DNA from 2 places in the Faecalibacterium hominis (ex Afrizal et al. 2022) genome. Region 1 is predicted to be linked to the other one. Evidence: a T-box and tRNA genes for the amino acid it is inferred to sense, from the RefSeq annotation. Region 1 holds a T-box; the other holds one or more tRNA genes.
The links. A T-box is a leader RNA that pairs with one kind of tRNA and senses whether it is charged. The one in region 1 lies ahead of tyrS (tyrosine--tRNA ligase), so its partner is inferred to be a tRNA-Tyr.
Positions count from the first base shown of each region.

Region 1 (3,408 bases):
GAAGGCCATCTCTGCCGCCAATCTCGACAAGGATGCCAAGGCTTCCCCGCTGATCAGCGTTGGTTACTCCAAGCTGAACCTCTTCGGTGAGGACATGGTCACCAGCTGCGGTGTAGCTGCCCGGGCCCTGAACGCACTGGCCATGGCTGACATCGAGGTTCTGCTCATTACCACCAGCGATCTGGATATTTCTCTGCTGGTGCGCAGTGAGAACGAGGACTCCGCTTACGATGTGCTGAAGAAGGCCTTTGAGCTGTAAGTGCCCTTCTCTATAAACATTACACAAACGTAAAAAGCCCGGCGGCATCCGATTTTTGGATGTCGTCGGGCTTTTATCATACGTTGGTTCTAAAAGATTACAGGGTCACTTTGTGATAGATCTTCTTGCCCTTCTTGATGACGATACCGTTCTTCAGCTGATCAGCGGTAAAGCTGACAGTGGGAGCGCCCACCTTTTCACCATCCACCAAGACACCGCCCTGCACAACCAGGCGGCGGGCCTCGCCGTTGGAAGCGGCCAGACCGGCCTTGACCATGAGGGTCAGAATGCCGATGGAGCCGTCGGTCAGATCCGCTTCGGTCAGCTGAGTGGAGGGCATGTGCTCAGTGTCAGCAGCTCCGCTGAACAGGGCGCGGGCAGCGTTCTGGGCTTTCTCAGCCTCTTCCTCGCCGTGGACCATCTTGGTCAGCTCGTAAGCCAGGATCTCCTTGGCCTCGTTCAGACGCTGGTCCTTCCAGGTGCTCATCTCATCGATCTGCTCCAGCGGGAGGAAGGTCAGCATCCGGATGCACTTCATCACATCAGCATCGCCGACATTGCGCCAGTACTGGTAGAACTCAAAGGGACTGGTCTTGTTGGGGTCGAGCCAGACCGCATTGCCTGCAGTCTTGCCCATCTTCTTACCCTGAGAATCAGTCAGCAGAGTAATGGTCATCGCGTAGGCATCCTTGCCCAGCTTGCGGCGGATCAGCTCAGTTCCGCCCAGCATGTTGCTCCACTGGTCATCGCCGCCGAACTGCATATTGCAGCCGTAGTGCTGGAACATGTAGTAGAAGTCGTAGCTCTGCATGATCATGTAGTTGAACTCGAGGAAGGACAGGCCCTTCTCCATGCGCTGCTCATAGCACTTGGCGCGGAGCATGTTGTTGACGGAGAAGCAGGCACCCACATCACGCAGCAGCTCAACATAATTCAGGTTCAGCAGCCAGTCGGCATTGTTCAGCATCAGAGCCTTGCCCTCAGAGAAATCGATGAACTTCTCCATCTGCTTCTTGAAGCAGGCTGCATTGTGAGCAATATCCTCTTTGGTCAGCATCTTGCGCATATCGGTACGGCCAGAGGGGTCACCGATCATGGTGGTACCGCCGCCGATCAGGGCAATGGGCTTGTTGCCGGCCATCTGCAGGCGCTTCATCAGGGTCAGGGCCATAAAGTGGCCCGCAGTCAGGCTGTCCGCGGTGCAGTCAAAGCCAATATAGAAGGTGGCCTTGCCGTTGTTGATAAGGTCAATGATCTCATTGTCGGTGATCTGGGCCACCAGACCGCGTGCCTGCAGTTCTTCGTAAAGGGTCATGGGATTATCCTCCTGTTTTGTCGGGCAGAGGACAAAAGAAAACGCCCCCTGCCAAAAATGAATTTGGCAGAGGGCGAGAAAATCGCGGTACCACCTCTGTTTGCCGCCCCCTCACGGAAACGGCCTCACGAGTGCGCCCCACAGAGATGGGATACACTCCTGCGTTTGTAACGCTCGCACGCGGCACAGCCTACTAGCCAAAGCATTCAGCCTGCAACTCCGGGAGGTATTTCCCCTGCTGTTCTGCACACCCCTTGCACCAACCGGGGTCTCTCTGGGCAGACACTGACAAAGTACTTGTTCCCTTCAACGTCTTTCAACAAGAAACAGTTTAGCACAATTCAGCGGGGTTGTCAATCACCGGTTTCATGCTCGGCCAGTCCCAGCATCTCTCTGGCATTGGCACGGGAAAGCTCCGTGACATGGTCACCGGAAATGATATGCGCCAGCGCGTCCACTCTGCCCTCGGTATCCAGCGGGTGGATCTCGGTATAGGTGCGTTCATTCGTGATATTTTTCTGGATAAGCAGATGGCAGTCGGCCAGTGCAGCGATCTGCGCTGTGTGGGTGATGCAGAGGATCTGGTGATCCTTTGCACTCTGTTTGAGCACCTCACCGATGCGGCTGGCTGCCTTGCCGGACACGCCGCTGTCGATCTCATCGTAGATGACCGTAGGCACTGCGTCCTTATCGGCCATGGCATTTTTGATTGCCAGCGTGATACGGCTCAGCTCACCACCGGAAGCGATTTTTGCCAGCGGTTTGGGATCCTCACCGGGGTTTGTGGAAATATAAAACTCCACGCTGTCCTGGCCATGGCTGGCCAGCGGGCCGCGGGTATGGCGCAGGGTCATGCGGACACCAGGCATGTTCAAAAAATCCAGCGTGCCGGAGATGCGCCTGTTCAGCTCCTCAAAGGCTTTCAGGCGGGTCTGGGTCAGTACCTCGGCCTTATCCCGGGCCAGTACATAGAGCCGATGCTTTTCAGCCTGCAGATGCTCTGTCCGCTCCTGAGAGAACTGGATGCGGTCCAGCTCTTCCCTTGCCTGCTGTCCAAAGGCGATGATATCTTCCACAGTATCACCGTATTTCCGCTTGAGCTTGTAGATCAGATCCATCCGCTGTTCAATTTCATCCAGCTCTGCATCATTCGTCTCGTAGCCCTCCAGCCGCCCGATCAGGTCAGCAGAAAGGTCTTTTGCGGTGTAATAAAGATCCAGCAGCTGTCCCGCAGCAGCAGAAAGGCCGCTGTCCAGTTGGGCGGCACCATCGATCGCATTGGATGCTTCCCCCAGCAGATCAACGGCACCCGGGGCATCATCTCCGCCCGAGAGCAGCGCATAGCTCTGGGAGATGCGCTCCCGGATGGTGGAGGCATTCGCCAGCACCTTACGACGGGCCGCCAGCGTCTCCTCTTCGCCTGCGGTCAGGCTGGCATCCTCGATCTCCTGTACCTGATAACTCAGCAGATCGATCTTTCGCTGTTTTTCACCCTCATCGGTGATGATGGCATCCAGCTCCTTTTTGACCTTGATAAGCTCCCGGTAAACAGCATAATACTCCTGATACACCGCCCCGTTCTGGGCGTAGGCATCCAGGATACCCTCATGGCGGGCCGGGTTCAACAGGCCTACGGAATCGTGCTGACCGTTGATGTTGATGAGCCCACCGCACAGTTCCCGCAGAATGGCTGCTGTGGCAGGCATTCCGTTGATGCGGCAGGTGCTCTTGCCCTCGGCAGTGATCTCACGGCTCAGGGTCAGCGCTTCTGAGCGCTCATACCCCGCCTTTTCCAGGCTGTCCAGCACTGCAGGCGGAACATCATCAAATGCAG
Region 1 is NZ_CP186860.1:456,042-459,449, reverse strand. Features, by position in the region: gene ACKXGA_RS02360 (ACT domain-containing protein) at 1-259, shown strand, start outside; gene tyrS (tyrosine--tRNA ligase) at 357-1,574, opposite strand; T-box leader at 1,641-1,893, opposite strand; gene recN (DNA repair protein RecN) at 1,928-3,408, opposite strand, start outside.

Region 2 (3,408 bases), 1.0 Mb from region 1:
CCGCCCGCACAAGATGGGCGGCAAGGTCGTCCCGCCCGCCAAAGGGGTCGATGAGCCCTTCCTCGGCGCTGTATGCCATGGCGTTGATGGTGAAATCCCGCCGGGCAAGATCCTCCCGCACATCCGGCACAAAGCAGACGGCATCCGGGTGGCGGCCATCGGAATAGGCCCCCTCGGTGCGGAAGGTCGTTGTCTCATAGAGCCTGCCGCCCTGCTTCACCGTCACGGTGCCGTGCTGCAGGCCGGTGGGGATGCACTTTTCCTCCCCGAACAGCGCCATCACCTGCTCCGGGCGGGCGCTAGTGCAGAGGTCCCAATCGTGGGGGTCCAGCCCCAGCAGGCTGTCCCGGACACAGCCGCCCACAGCGTAGGCCGCATGGCCCGCCCCATGGAGCGCATCCAGCAGCAGGGCTGCACCCGGGTCAAGTTTGATCGTTGTCATGTTGCTTCCTCGTCATATTGCAGGATGATCTGTTTGCCGTCAAAGCCGCACTCCGCCGCCGGGAATACCGCCTGCGCATTGGGCAGGGCGGCTTCCGGTTCAAGGATCATGGGCGAATAATGCATCAGCCAGAACCGGCGCACGCCAGCCTTTTTTGCAATGGCCGCACCCTGCGCAAAAGTGCTGTGCCCCCACTGCTTTGCCTGCGCCTCCTGCTCGTTGTCGGGGTAGGTGGCATCGCAGAGGAAAAGGTCGGCGTTCTGCGCGGCCTGTTCCAGCGCCGGGCAGGGAGCGGTATCACCCGAGAACACGAACCGCAGACCCCGGCGTGCCGGGCCCAGCACATCCGCAGGGGCGACCACCGCCCCGTTTTCCAGCGGGATGCTCTGGCCCCGCTGGAGCAGTTTCCATGCAGGCACCGGAACGTTCAGTGCCCGGGCCTTTGCAGGGTCAAAGCGGCCCGCCCGGGGCAGGTCGAGCCGGTAGCCCCGGCTGGGCACCCGGTGCCGGGTGCGGAAAGGCGTAAGCTGCGCCCCCGCAGGCCAGCCGGAGGAAAGGGTGGTCAGGTCGATGGGATCTGTGTCCAGCTGCACAGCCCTGACCGGATACGGCAGCGGCCCGGCCAGGGTGCGCAAGGCGGGCCAGACCTCCCCCAGCCCCTCCGGGCCGTAAAGGGTCAGCGGGCGCTCCCGGCCCTGACAGCCCAGTGTCTGCAGCAGGCCCGGCAGGCCGAAGATATGGTCACCGTGATAGTGGGTCAGGCAGATGGCATCCAGCTTCATCAGGTTGACCCCGGCGCGGCGGGCCGCCGCCTGCGTGCCCTCGCCGCAGTCAAACAGCAGGGCATGGCCCCCGCATTCGGCCAGCGCGGCGGTCAGGGCACGGTCCGGCAGGGGCATGGTGGCCGCCGTACCCAGCAGTGTAATGGTCAGCATAACAGTTCCTCCGTGATTTGTCGGTAACAGTGTACCACATTTTGCGCCCGCACACAATCGGCACAGCCCGGCATAGGATGGCGCAGAGCTCTGATACAAAGGGAGGTTTGACCATGCAGCGCAAAAAAGTCCCCGCCGGGCACCACCGCTTCGGGCTGGCCCGGCTTGTTCTGGTTCTGGCACTGCTGTTTCTCGTCGTGGCGCTCACCGCCGGGCTGGCGGGCTGCCTGTTCCAGCCCGTACTGGCCGCCCGGGGCACGCTGCTGTTTCTGCCGGGGGCATAATTTTTTTGAAAATCAAAATTTCCCTCTTGACTTCAGGACAGTGACGTGATAAAGCCCCGCCAGACCAGTGAGAGGGCATCCTGCCCGCCCCGAGAGCAGCCACGCCATCCTCTGCAAACAGAAAACCGCCGACGTAGAGATACGTCGGCGGTTTTTTTATGGGCGCGGGTGGATTACGCAAGCCGCGCATCTAAAAAAGCCCCGCAGGGGCTTTTTTCCCCGCCGGACTATTCGGCGGGTCGATGCTGTTCGAATCCACCCGCATGAAAACCCAAACCTTCTGCAAACAGAAGACCGCCAGCGTATCTCTACGTTGGCGGTCTTTTTATGGGCGCGGGTGGATTCGAACCACCGAAGCTGAAAAGCAGCAGATTTACAGTCTGTCCCCATTGGCCACTCGGGAACACGCCCAGATTCTGTTCACGTCCGTTGCCGGACGACTTGTTTATTTTATCAGACTGCGGGCGATTTGTCAACTACTTTTTTCGGATTTTTGCAGCTTTTCTGCGGAAGCTGTCGGCAGGGTCAGTTTTGGGTCAGATGTTTCCGGCGCTCGTAATCCCGCAAGGCGGCAATGGCTTCGCCGGACATGGGGTAGAGGGCAATGAGATTGAATATGGTCATCAGGCCGATGCCCACGTCGCCCAGGTCCCACACCACGGTATAGGCTTCCAGGCCGCCCACCATCAGCATGACAAGGGCCAGCACTTTATAGGCTGTCTGCCAGCCCCAGCGGTCACCAAAGAGGTACGCCACATTGGAGCGGGCATAGAACAGGATGCCGATGAAGGTGGAAAAGCTGAACAGCGCCAGCGTGACGGCAATGAACACCACGCCAAAGCTGCCCAGATGGTACTGCGCTGCCGCCTGCAGCAGGTCCATGCCGGTCAGCCCAGTGGTGACATTTGCGGGAGCCAGCAGCATCATAAAGGCAGTGCAGCTGCAGATGACCACCGTGTCGATCAGGACACCCAGTGCCTGCACAAAGCCCATCTTCACAGGATCATCGCAGGAGGCAGCCGCTGCCGCACAGGGGGCCGAACCGCTGCCTGCCTCATTGGAGAACAGGCCGCGCTTGACACCGTTCATCAGCACCGCGCCAAAGCCGCCCGCGGCCACCTGCCGCAGGCCGAAGGCCTCCGAGAAGATGCGGCCCAGCACAGTGGGCAGCTGGCGGAAATTTACCGCAATGATGATGACCGTCATCACGAAATAGCAGACCGCCATGATCGGCACGATAACATCCAGGCTTTTCACGGTGGCATCCTTGCGCAGGACAATGACCGCCGAGAGCACCACCAGCACCACCGTGGTCACAATGGGTGGGATGGAGAACGCATTGGCAAAGGCAGAGCTGACCGAGTTGCTGATGACCTGGCTGATACCGCACCAGCAGATGAGGCCCGAAATGGCAAACAACACCGCGATGATGGAATGATGCAGCTTTTTGCCCCGCTTGCGCTCGGCCAGCACATGGATGTAGTAGGCCGGGCCGCCGCGCTGACCGCCATAGAGCGGGTCGGGCTGCCGGTACTTCTGGGCCAGTGTGGATTCCACAAAGGAGGTGGAGGCCCCCAGCAGGGCCGTGACCCACATCCAGAACACCGCACCGGCACCACCGGCAGACACTGCCGCCACCACGCCCACCAGATTGCCCATGCCTACCCGGGTGGCCGTGGAGACGATGAGCGTCTGAAAAGAGGAAAGGCTGTCCATGCTCTGGTTCTTTTCACAGACAGCGGCGATC
Region 2 is NZ_CP186860.1:2,487,529-2,490,936, reverse strand. Features, by position in the region: gene ACKXGA_RS11990 (CCA tRNA nucleotidyltransferase) at 1-442, opposite strand, end outside; gene ACKXGA_RS11985 (ribonuclease Z) at 439-1,377, opposite strand; gene ACKXGA_RS11980 (hypothetical protein) at 1,491-1,661, shown strand; tRNA gene ACKXGA_RS11975 (tRNA-Tyr) at 1,990-2,072, opposite strand; gene ACKXGA_RS11970 (alanine/glycine:cation symporter family protein) at 2,187-3,408, opposite strand, start outside.
Region 2: it encodes a tRNA-Tyr, which carries the amino acid that the T-box ahead of tyrS (tyrosine--tRNA ligase) is inferred to sense. The anticodon was not compared.